One region of the Bradyrhizobium sediminis genome, then DNA from elsewhere that is predicted to be linked to it. Evidence: riboswitches for the same ligand, from Rfam matches in the RefSeq annotation. Region 1 holds a riboswitch; the other holds the start of a gene.
The links. A riboswitch is a leader RNA that binds a small molecule or an ion and turns the genes downstream of it on or off. The one in region 1 is predicted to bind S-adenosylmethionine.
Positions count from the first base shown of each region.

Region 2: another riboswitch for S-adenosylmethionine. It lies ahead of metX (homoserine O-acetyltransferase MetX); the one in region 1 lies ahead of KMZ68_RS03590 (O-succinylhomoserine sulfhydrylase).

Region 1 covers NZ_CP076135.1:745,330-751,519, forward strand. The annotation lists gene KMZ68_RS03575 (OpgC domain-containing protein) at 1-376, shown strand, start outside; gene KMZ68_RS03580 (SGNH/GDSL hydrolase family protein) at 376-1,137, shown strand; gene KMZ68_RS03585 (SGNH/GDSL hydrolase family protein) at 1,151-2,101, shown strand; gene KMZ68_RS03590 (O-succinylhomoserine sulfhydrylase) at 2,174-3,367, opposite strand; SAM riboswitch at 3,439-3,518, opposite strand; gene KMZ68_RS03595 (2'-deoxycytidine 5'-triphosphate deaminase) at 3,680-4,738, shown strand; gene KMZ68_RS03600 (PHA/PHB synthase family protein) at 4,915-6,190, shown strand, end outside.
Region 2 covers NZ_CP076135.1:966,878-973,067, forward strand. The annotation lists gene hisC (histidinol-phosphate transaminase) at 1-976, opposite strand, end outside; gene KMZ68_RS04685 (chorismate mutase) at 1,024-1,881, opposite strand; SAM riboswitch at 2,104-2,183, shown strand; gene metX (homoserine O-acetyltransferase MetX) at 2,274-3,476, shown strand; gene metW (methionine biosynthesis protein MetW) at 3,478-4,143, shown strand; gene KMZ68_RS04700 (alpha/beta fold hydrolase) at 4,256-5,116, opposite strand; gene KMZ68_RS04705 (TIGR02594 family protein) at 5,353-6,012, shown strand; gene KMZ68_RS04710 (LysR family transcriptional regulator) at 6,042-6,190, opposite strand, start outside.

The sequences.
Region 1 (6,190 bases):
GTGGATGTACCCGATCAACAAGACCGATCTGGACGTGCTGAGGTTCGCGCACTTCCTGGCGCTGGCGGCGATCACCGTGCGCTTCCTGCCGAAGGACTGGCCGGGATTGAAGTCGCCATGGCTGCGGCCGCTGATCCTGTGCGGGCAGCATTCGCTGGAGATTTTCTGCCTCGGCGTGTTCCTCGCCTTCGCCGGGCATTTCGTGCTGGCCGAAATCTCCGGTGGAGCCGGGCTGCATTTCGTCATCAGCGTCTCCGGAATCCTCATCATGTCCGGGATGGCGTGGATCATTTCGTGGTACAAGCATTCTGCCGACAAGGGTGCATCGCGGAAAAAGGGCGACGTCGGCAACGCCGATATGGCGGGAGGGGGTTGATGAAGTCCAACCCGGTGACCATCCTGGGCTTGATCGTGTTTGCCGGCTTGCTGGCCGCGGTTCCCGCACGTGCCGACGATGCCCCGGCCCCGGCCAACTGCGAGGTTCCGGCCTACCTGCTCACCACCGAGAGCCCGCTGTCCAGGGTCGAGGACGCCATCAACCACCGTAAGCTGGATATTCTGGTGGTCGGCAGCCGGTCGTCGACCATCAACGCATCCGAGGCCAGCGCCTATCCCGGCCGGCTGCAGGCGATGCTGCAGGAGCAGCTGCCGAAAGTCGCGGTCAGCGTCTCCGTAGAACTACAGATCAAGAAGACCGCCGAAGAAGTAGCCGGCGGTCTCGTCAAGCTGGTGGAAGCAAAAAAGCCTACTTTGGTGATCTGGCAGACCGGAACCTACGATGCTATGCGATCGATTGATCCCGATGATTTTCGCAGCGCCGTCGGCGAGGGCGTTGCTGCGCTGCAAAATGCCGGGGCCGACGTGGTTTTGATGAATTTGCAATACAGCCCGCGCACCGAGACGATGATTTCCGCGCCGCCGTACCTAGATAATATGCGCGTGGTGGCGCAGCAGTACGACGTTCCGTTGTTCGACCGCTTCGCCATCATGCATCACTGGAACGACTCCGGGGATTTCGACCTGTTCAGCACGACGCGCGGTCTCGACCTTGCCAAGCGCGTGCACGATTGCCTCGGTCGCGCACTGTCGAAATTCGTGATCGAGGCGGCGCATGTGAACCCGGCGCAGCAGAATTGAGGATCCAGCGTTGATGACGTCAACGAGTTGCTACCGCCCTTTTTGCCATTTGGCATTTCTGGCCGCGCCGGCCGTTGCGGCGCTCATACTGCTGGCGCCAGGCTCGATGGCGCCCGCGCGGGCGCAAGCCGCCCAGGCTGCCCATCCAGATACTGCCAAACCGCCGCAGCAAAAAAGCCTCACTTCCAAGGCGATCGACAAGGTCAAGGAAGTCGCGAAATCGGCTAGCGACATCTTCAACCGCGTTCCCTGCCTGCCGCCGAAGGGCGGCGCCAGAAAGATGGGCTCGTTGCCGCATGTCGCGGGCAAGCTCGCCGCCGGCGAGCCGGTGGTGATCATCGCGTTCGGCTCGTCCTCGACCTCAGGCTACGGCTCGACCTCGCCCGAATTCACCTATCCCAACCGGCTGGCGGCGCAGCTGCGCCGGCAATATCCGACCGCCGACATCACCGTGGTCAATCGCGGCCAGGGCGGTGAAGACGCGCCCGAAATGATGAAACGGCTGCAGACCGCGGTGCTCGACATGAAGCCGGACCTGGTGATCTGGCAGGTCGGCACCAACGCGGTGCTGCGCAACCTCGATCCCACCGAGACCATCAAGCTGGTCGAGGAAGGCGTCGCGCGGATTCAGGCGGCCGGCGCCGATCTGGTGCTGGTCGATCCGCAATATTCGCCGGCGGTCAACGAACGCGCGGAAAGCGCAGGCAAGATGATCAAGCTGCTCAACGGGGTGGCCGAGCTGCGTCACGTCGGCATCTTCCCGCGCTTCGAAGTGATGCGCGAGTGGCACGAAAAGCAGTCGATCCCGATGGACAATTTCGTCATCGCCGACGGCCTGCATATGAGCGACTGGGGCTACGCCTGCTTCGCACAGCTGCTCGGCGACGACATCATCAAGTCGGTCGGCCAGATCAAGCTCGGCGTCAACGTGCCGTCCAACGTGCAGACCTACCGGCCGATGTGAGGGAGTGGGCGGATAGGGAGTAGCGAATAGCGAATAGGGGTGGTTCTACTCGCTACTCGCCATTCGCTCCCTTCACGCCATCTCCAGCGCGGCCACAAGATCCTCGATCAGGTCGTCGCGATGTTCGAGCCCGGCCGAGAAACGAATGAAGCCCTCGCTGATCCCGAGTTCGGCGCGCGCCTCCGGCGTCAGCCGCTGATGCGTGGTGGTCGCGGGATGGGTGACGAGGCTCTTGGCGTCGCCGAGATTGTTGGAGATCCGCGAAATCTTCAGCGCGTTGAGGGTGCGGAACGCCGCCGCCTTGCCGCCCTTGACCTCGAAGCCGACCAGCGTCGATCCGGCGCGCATCTGCTTCTTCACCAGAGCGGCCTGCGGATGATCGGAGCGGCCGGGATAGATCAGCCGCGAGATCTTCGGATGCTGCGCCAGCACGTCCGCCACGGCTGCGGCGGTTTCGGTCTGGGCGCGGACGCGGACCGCCAGCGTCTCCAGCCCCTTCAGCAGCACCCAGGCGTTGAACGGCGACATCGACGGGCCGGTCTGGCGCATGAAGTTGTGGATGTGCTCGGCGATGAACGCTTCCGACGACAGGATGATGCCGCCGAGGCAGCGGCCCTGGCCGTCGATGTGCTTGGTCGCGGAATAGACCACGACGTCGGCGCCGAGCGTCAGCGGGCTCTGCCAGATCGGCGTCGCAAACACATTGTCGACGATCAGCCGCGCGCCGCCGGCATGCGCGATCTCGGCGATCGCCGAGATGTCGAGCACGTCGAGCGTCGGATTGGTCGGGCTCTCCAGGAAGCAGGTTCGGGTGTTCGGCCGCATCGCCTTCTTCCACTGGTCGAGATCGAGGCCGTCGACCAGCGTGGACGAGATGCCGTAGCGCGGCAGCAGGTCTTCCACCACATAGCGGCAGGAACCGAACATCGCCTTCGCCGCCACCACGTGATCGCCGGCCTTCAGCGGCGCGAGGACGGCCGTGGTCACCGCGGCCATGCCGGTGGCGGTGGCGCGCGCCGCTTCGGCGCCTTCGAGCTCGATCATGCGGCGCTCGAACATCGAGATGTTGGGGTTGGAAAAGCGCGAATAGAGAAAGCCGGGATCCTCGCCCTTGAACCGCGCCTCGCATTGCTCGGCGCTGTCGTAGATGAAGCCCTGGGTCAGGAACAGCGCTTCCGAGGTTTCGCCGAATTGCGAGCGCAGGGCTCCGGAATGGACCAGCCGGGTTTCGGGGCGGTAGCGGGCGGTGGATTTAGTCTCAGACATGTGACCTCCATCGTGACCACCCATGAAAATGGTCACAAAAAAACCGGCCTGGAAAAATTCCACAGGCCGGGATCACACTGTCCCCGGCCTGTTTAGCGACTTATTTAACGTGGCTGCAAGCCGGCCGGCTCAAATCACCACGGGATAAGTCATGCTGATATTCGCTTGCGCCCTTTCAGTCAAGGCGGCCATCGGATAACCGGTAAAAGTCCGTATTTTCAGCGTCTGGATGGCGGCAGCCCGCCATCCCTTAGGACCCCACCCGTGACCTTCGCGCTTCCGCCCGACGCCAATGGCATTCTGCCCGACCGCATGATCGCGGCAATGGCGGATGCCGGCCTGATCCTGCCGGCCTATCCCTTTGTCGAAAGCCAGATCCAGCCGGCGAGCCTCGATTTGCGGCTCGGCGACGTCGCCTACCGGGTGCGCGCCAGCTTCCTGCCGGGACCGGGCGCCACGGTGGCCGAGCGCATCGACGAATTGAAGCTGCACGAGATCGATCTGACGGACGGCGCGGTGCTGGAGACCAACTGCGTCTACATCGTGCCGCTCTTGGAAAGTCTCGCGCTGCCGCCGCAAATCGTCGCCGCCGCCAATCCGAAAAGCTCGACCGGGCGGCTCGACGTGTTCACCCGCGTGATCGCGGACGGCACCCGGCGCTTCGACATGATCGGTGCCGGCTATCACGGCCCGCTTTATGCCGAGATCAGCCCGAAGACATTTCCGGTGCTGCTGCGGGAAGGCTCGCGGCTGAGCCAGGTCCGCTTCCGCACCGGCGACGCCATCCTCAATGCCGATGAACTCGAGGCGCTGCATGACGCGGAGCGGCTGGTCGACGTCGACGACGCCGATCTCGTCAACGGCGTGGCGCTGAGCGTCGACCTGTCAGGCGAGAATGCCAATGGTTTTGTCGGCTACCGCGCCAAGCGTCACACCGGCGTGGTCGATATCGACCGCCGCGGCGGCTATGCGGTCGGTGAGTTCTGGGAGCCGATCGCGGCGCGGCCCGACGGCAGTCTCATTCTCGATCCCGGCGAGTTCTACATTCTGGCATCGAAAGAGGCGGTGCAGGTGCCGCCGGATTACGCCGCCGAAATGGTGCCGTTCGATCCGCTGGTCGGCGAATTCCGCGTGCATTATGCCGGGTTCTTCGATCCCGGCTTTGGCTATGCCGGCGCCGGCGGGCAGGGCTCGCGCGCGGTGCTGGAAGTGCGCTCGCGCGAGGTGCCGTTCATCCTCGAGCACGGCCAGATCGTCGGCCGGCTGGTGTACGAGAAAATGCTGGCGCGGCCCGACGCCATGTACGGCCAGCGCATCGGCTCGAACTATCAGGCCCAGGGCCTGAAGCTGTCGAAGCATTTTCGGGTGTAGGCATAAAGCGGCCCGCCCGCCGGTGCGCAGAGTAACTGCAATCTCTTAATATTGATTCAGATCATTGCCGAAAGCGCGTCGGTCCGGAAAGCTATCAAGTGGTAATATGCGCTCGCCAGAAGGTTTGATGGCGCCGGGTGAATCGACGTCCACGGCTTTGAGAAGGGCTGATATCCATGAAGCAAGTGGCAAGCCCCGCGGCAAAGATGAATCTGATCCCGGCGGTAGCGTTGCCGCCGGTCGAGGAAAGCGTCGGCAGTGAAGCCTTCCGCGCCATCGACCGGATGCGCGAAGCGCTTACCGCCCAGGCGACGGGAGGGCTGTCGCCGGCGTCGCTGGCTCTTGCCTACTTCGATTGGTTCATTCATCTCGCGTCGGCTCCCGGAAAACGCCTGGAACTGATCGACAAGGCGTCAAGGAAAGCGGCTCGTCTGCTGGCTCATTGCGCAGCGGCGGCACGCAATCCCGATGTGCCGCCGTGCATCGAGCCGTTGCCGGGCGATTACCGGTTCAGCGCCGAGGAATGGCGCAAGCAACCGTATAATTTCCTGGCCCAGGCTTTCCTGCTCAATCAGCAATGGTGGCACAACGTCACCCGCGAAGTGCCCGGCGTCACGCCGCATCATCAAGACGTGGTGTCTTTCGCCGCGCGTCAGTTCCTCGACATGTTCTCGCCGTCGAACTTCCCGTTCACCAACCCCGAAGTGATGAAGAAGACCATCGAGACCGGCGGGGCCAATTTCGTCCGCGGGTTCCAGAACTGGGTGGAGGATGTCAGCCGGCTCGTCTCCAGGCAGTCCCCGGTGGGCACCGAGGATTTCCAGGTTGGCAGCAACGTTGCCGTCACGCCGGGAAAGGTCGTTTACCGGAACCACCTGATCGAGCTGATTCAATATGCGCCGTCGACGGAGACGGTGATGGCCGAGCCGGTGCTGATCGTGCCGGCCTGGATCATGAAATACTACATCCTCGACCTGTCGCCGCAGAATTCGCTGGTCCGCTACCTGGTCGGACAGGGCCACACCGTGTTCTGCATCTCCTGGCGCAATCCAGGCGCCGAAGATCGCGATCTCACCATGGACGATTACCGGCATAGCGGCGTCATGGCCGCGCTGGCGGCCGTCAGCGCCATCGTTCCCGGGCGCAAGATCCATGCGGCCGGATATTGCCTCGGCGGAACGCTGCTGTCGATCGCCGCCGCCGCCATGGCGCGCGCCGGTGACGACCGCCTGGCGACGGTTACGCTGTTCGCAGCCCAGATCGACTTCACCGAGCCCGGCGAACTAGCCCTCTTCATCGATCACAGCCAGATGCATTTTCTGCAGAGCCTGATGTGGAACAAGGGCTACCTCTCCGCCGATCAGATGGCGGGCTCCTTCGAGCTGCTGCGCACCAACGACCTGATCTGGTCGCGGCTCGTGCACGACTACCTGATGGGCGAGCGGACGCCGA
Region 2 (6,190 bases), 220 kb from region 1:
CGCGCCTGGTGAGGAACGCGTCGGCCTCCGCCGCGGTCTGCCCCTTCTCCGGCGGGAAGTGGATCAGGATGAAGTTCGCCACGCTCGGCGTCACCTTGAGGCCGAGTTTTGTCACTTCTTCGGTGAGCCAGGTGCGCCACTTCTCGGTGTGCGCCTTCGACATCTGAATGTGCGCGGTGTCCTCGATCGCCGCCACCGCCGCCCGCATCGCCGGCGTCGAGACGTTGAAGGGGCCGCGGATGCGATTGACCGCATCGACGATATTGGCCGGCCCGAACATCCAGCCGATCCGTAACGCGGCGAGGCCGTGGATCTTGGAGAAGGTGTGGGTCATCACCGTGTTCTCGGTGGTCGCCACCAGTTCGATGCCGATCTCGTAATCGTTGCGCGACACGTAGTCGGAATAGGCGGCGTCGAGCACCAGCAGCACATGATCAGGCAATCCGGCGCGCAGCCGCTTGACCTCGTCGAACGGCAGATAGGTCCCGGTCGGGTTGTTGGGGTTGGCGAGCCACACCAGCTTGGTGCGCGGCGACACCCGCTGCAGGATCGCATCGACGTCGGCGGTGAAATTGGTTTCCGGCGCCACCACGTTGATGGCGCCGTTCGCCATGGTCGCGATCGGATACACCAGGAAGCCGTGGGTGGTGGAGATCGCCTCGTCGCCGTGGCTGAGATAGGTGTGCGCCAGCAAATTGAGAATCTCGTCGGAGCCGGCGCCGCAGATGATGCGGTCGGGATCGAGCCCGAAGGCGCGGCCGATCGCTTCGCGCAAGATCCGCGAGGTGCCCTCCGGATAGTCCTCCAGATGATCGGCGGCTTGCTTGTAGGCTTCGACCGCCTTCGGCGAAGGTCCGAGCGGCGTCTCGTTGGCCGACAGCTTGAACACCTTGCGGCCCGGCTCCGCCACCGGGCTTTTGCCCGGCGTGTAGGGCGCAATTTCGAGGATGCCGGGATTCGGCACGGGACGGGACATCTTCAACTCCGGAAGTCTGGGGGCGGCTCTCAGGACACGATTTGAGGCTAAGCCTGATGCTTGGCGGCCCCGTTCGGGGGCACCGTATAGCGCGTTGCGTGGCTGCCGACGAGAGCCGATGAGCGCACCGAAGCGCCGGCCTCGATCATGGCTGCCTTGATCTTTTCGAGGCTGGCGGCGCCGGAAACCGACACCAGCAGCGCCGCGCCGTCGAAGGCGGTGTCCGGCACCGCGACGATCTCGGCCAGCGGCGACAGCGCGCGGGCGATCTCGGCGTTCCAGCCGGACACCCTCACGCTCCAGGTCTCGACCTCGGTCACCATGGCGCTGTCGGCGACGCGCGATACCACGAACACCGGCAGCGCGGCCGGATGGTCGGCGCGCTCGAGGAACGGCAGCCGTGCGATGATCTTCGGCGCGCCCTCGGCCTCGAGCGCGATCCACCATGGGGTGCGGCTCGACGTGGCCGGGACCAGCGCCAGATCGCCCTTCGACTTCGCCACCGCCTCGACGGCGGCCTGGGCGCTGAAATGCGAGACATAGGGCACGACGAATCCGAAATGAAACCGCGCCGAATCCCGCATCGCGGATTCGCCGACGGAAACATCCGCATGCACCGAAAACGGCGCTTGTACGAAGGTGAACGTCGAGATGATAACGCGCCAGATGCTCTCGATGGTGTCGATCGGCAGAATGCCGCGGTGACGCTCGACCAGACGCCGCATCATCGCGGCCTCGCGCGCCGGACGGAACGCCGAACCGACCTCCTGGGTCTGCTTGACCTGGATCAGCCGGTCGATGATGTCGCCACGCGCCATCAGCAGGCGGTGGACCTGTTCGTCGATGCTGTCGATCTCTTGGCGCAGCACTTCGAGCGAGGGCGGGGCAGGGGGCGATTTGGACATCTTGAGGGACCCGGCGAGAGCTTTATCTTCCTCATCCCCGCGTAACGGCGACTTCGCCGTTATCGCTCGAGAAGCGGCCTCCTGGCCGCGTCGCGAAGGATGAGAGTCTGTTTTCCCCCATGGTTCGAGACGGCGCAAGGGCGCCTCCTCACCATGAGGGACCACCCGTGCAGGGTTAACCAAGGACTTGCCTTGACGAAAAGCTCAACCGGGACTAGCTTTAGCCCACTCCGTGGTCATTTGAGCCGGCCGGCTTGCAGCCACGTTAAACAACTCGCTAAACAGGCCGGGGACAGAAGTGATCCCGGTCGAACTTATGTTCAGGCCGGGTTTTTTTTGGCCTGATTTCCGTGGTGGTCTCGTAAAGCCGCCTTCAGGAGGTCGGTATCAAGATGGTGAATTTGCAGTCGATACCCAGTCCCGCGATCCTCACCGAGGACCGCGCGCATGAGGCGGACCATCCGAGTTCGCTGCTGGCGGCGTTCGGTGCGGACCAGCCATTGAAGCTCGATTGCGGCATCGATCTTTCGCCGTTCCAGATCGCCTACCAGACCTATGGCGAGCTCAATGCTGATCGCTCAAACGCCATTCTGGTCTGCCATGCGCTGACCGGCGATCAGCATGTCTTCAACGTGCATCCGGTGACCGGCAAGCCCGGCTGGTGGGAGACCATGGTCGGTCCCGGCCGTCCGCTCGACACTGACAAATATTTCATCATCTGCTCGAACGTGATCGGCGGCTGCATGGGCTCGACCGGCCCGGCCTCGACCAATCCCGCCACCGGCAAGGTATGGGGGCTGGATTTTCCGATCATCACCATCCCCGACATGGTGCGCGCGCAGACCATGCTGGTCGATCGCCTGGGGATCGATACGCTGTTCTGCGTGGTCGGCGGCTCGATGGGCGGCATGCAGGCGCTGCAGTGGACGGCGGCCTATCCGAAGCGGGTGTTCTCGACGCTGGCGATTGCCTGCAGCACGCGCCACTCGGCGCAGAACATCGCGTTTCACGAACTCGGGCGCCAGGCCGTGATGGCCGATCCGGACTGGCATCACGGGCGCTACTTCGAGCAGGGCACCCATCCGCATCGCGGCCTCGGGGTCGCCCGGATGGCCGCGCATATCACCTATCTGTCGGACGCAGCGCTGCACCGCAAGTTTGGGCGGCGGATGCAGGACCGCGACCTGCCGACCTTTTCGTTCGACGCGGATTTTCAGGTCGAAAGCTATCTGCGCTATCAGGGCTCGTCCTTTGTCGAGCGCTTCGATGCCAACAGCTATCTCTATCTGACCCGGGCGATGGACTATTTCGACATCGCCGCCGATCACGACGGCGTGCTGGCGCAGGCGTTCCGTGGCATCCAGACCCGGTTCTGCGTGGTGTCGTTCACCAGCGACTGGCTGTTCCCGACCTCGGAGTCGCGCGCGCTGGTGCATGCGCTCAACGCCTCCAGCGCGCGGGTGTCGTTCGCCGAGATCGAGACCGACCGCGGCCACGACGCCTTCCTGCTCGATGTGCCGGAATTCTTCGACATCTCCCGGGCCTTCCTGGAATCCGCGGGGACCGCGCGCGGCCTGACCAGAGCGGGGGGCTGACATGAGCCTGCAGCAACAGGTCCTGCCGCTCGCGATCGTTCCGCCGGACACCGGGCATTATCGCGGCGATCACCTGCTGGTCGCCGAGATGGTCGAGCGCGGCTCGAAGGTGCTCGACGTCGGCTGCGGCGAAGGCGATCTCCTGCAACTGCTCGAGACCCGCGGCATCGACGGCCGCGGCATCGAGTTGTCGCGCGAGGGCGTCAATCGCTGCGTCGCCAAGGGTCTGGCGGTGGTGCAGGGCGACGCCGACACCGACCTCATCAACTATCCCGACGACGCCTTCGACTATGTGATCTTGTCGCAGACCCTGCAGGCGACCCGGCAGCCGCGCGTGGTGCTGGAAAACCTGCTGCGGATCGGGCGCCGCGCCATCGTCTCGTTCCCGAATTTCGGGTTCTGGAAGATGCGCCTGCAGCTTTTGGTCGGCGGCCACATGCCGCGCACCGAAAACCTGCCCGCCACGTGGTACGACACGCCGAACATCCACTTCTGCACCATCAAGGATTTCGTCCAGCTCTGCGGCGAGATCAACGTCAAGATGGAGCGCGCGGTTGCGCTCGACATGTATGGCAGGCCGTTGCGGGTCAATCTGCCCTGGTGGTTCTGGAACATGTTCGGCGAGCAGGGCGTGTTCCTGCTGAGCCGCGCGGAGAAGGGACGGTAGGGCCAGTCGTCATTCCGGGATGGTCCGAAGGACCAGACCCGGAATCTCGAGATTCCCCGATGTGCAATTGCACATCTGAGGTTCGCGCTGACGCGCGCCCCGGAATGACGGTTCAAGCCATCGACCTCGGATCGCGCACCGGCCAGCGGCCGGCTTCGGCCAGCGCGATGAAGCGCTCGACCATTTCGTTGAACAGTGCCGGCTCCTCGAGATTGAGCACGTGGCCTGATTTGGGAAAGATCGAAAGCCCCGCCGCCGGCAGGTGCTTCTTCAAAAACAGGCTCGGCTCGACGCAATTGTCGTCCTCGTCGCCGCAGATGATCAGGGTCGGCGTCGGCACTTTCCGGATCGCCTCGGTCATGGTGTAGATCGAGGGCCGGCCGCCCTGAAAGCTGCGCATGGTGTTGGCCGAGCCCCTGGCATCGTGCCGCGCCAGCGAAGCGTAGAAATCGGCGTGGCCGCGCGGGTCCTTCAGCAGGAACGGAATCCGGCTTGGCGCCTCGCGCGTCGCCTTGGCGACTTCCGCCGAGCCGATCGTCTCGTATTGTTCGCCATTGGCCTGGCATTGCCTGCGGAACGCTTCGAGGTTTTCGAGGCTCGAGCCGGCGCCGACCGCGGCGAGCGTCAGCGACAATGCGCGCTCCGGGTTGTTCAGGCCGATCTGCAGCGACGAATAGGAGCCCATCGACAGGCCGACGAAATGCGCCTTTGCGATCTTGAGGTGGTCGAGCACGGCGAGCGCGTCGGTGTAGAAATGCTTGTAGGTGTAAACCTCCTTCGACGGCGGCACGTCCGAGGGGGTGTAGCCGCGGGCGGAATAGGCGATGCAGCGGTGGCCGCGCGAGAAATAGCGCATCTGCGGCTCCCAATTGGTGTGGTCGGCTGCGAACTCGTGCAGGAAGATGACGGGCGTTCCCTGGCCGGCTTCCTCGAAATAGAGCCGGACATTGTCGCTGGTGACGGCATAGGGCATTTGAAGAATTCCTCTCTTGGGCCGAAGCGAAAATCGCGAGTTCATGCTCGCGGCGGCAATGAGGCGGGAACCCGGTTCCCTCGTCAAGGAATCATCGCGGAATCACCCCAAAACCGTTCTTGCACCGCCGCATCGCGTCTTGCTCTCGCCACATCGCACCTCGCATTACGACCCCGGACGTGGGCTCGGATGGGCCGACGGGAATTGGGGGTGTGTCATAGAGGATCGAGTTGAGTATGGTTCAGTTGTTTGCGTTCTGCCGGTCGCTTCGTAAGGTTTCCCTGCACGCTGCGGCACTGGCTTTGTGTTCCGCGGCAGTCGTCGCATCGGTTACCCCGGCTTCGGCGAGGCCACACCACAGCGCTGCGCAGCAGGCGCGCGCGCATCACGCCGGCCATCACGCCCACCATCATTATCGACACAATCGGCATCGGCACATCGCCCGCGGATCGCGCTGGGAGCGCGGCGTGGCGAAAATGCAGGCGCGCGGCCTTGCCGACGCCAATGCCGGCATCGCCTCCGGCGCGATGGCCGCGCCGGCCGGGTTCGGTTCATCCGATGTGGTCGCCGAGGCGCGCCGCCATCTCGGCGGCAATCCAACCGGCCGCGGCAGCCTGTGGTGTGCCCGGTTCATGAACATGGTGCTGGAGCGGTCCGGCCACCGCGGCACCGGCTCGGACATGGCGCGTTCGTTTGCCAGCTACGGCCAGCGCGTCTCCGGTCCCCAGGTCGGCGCCATCGCGGTGATGGGACGGCGCGGCGGCGGCCATGTCGGCGTCGTCAGCGGTATCGACGCCCACGGCAATCCGATCGTGGTGTCCGGCAACAACGGCAACCGGGTCCGGGAAGCGCCGGTCTCGCGCGGCCGGATTTATGCCTATGTGATGCCGAACTGAGGCAGGCGAGGCGACCCCGGGCGCATTGGCTAGCCTCGCACTGCGCTCCTGTAGGCAGCCGAAAGTGCGGCAAGCGCATCGCGCGGCCGGCCGTGCTTGACCCTCGAGTGAAGCAGAACCGGCAAGCGCGGTAGATCGGGAAGCCCGAGCTTACGGCCTACGTCAACGGCTCCAAACG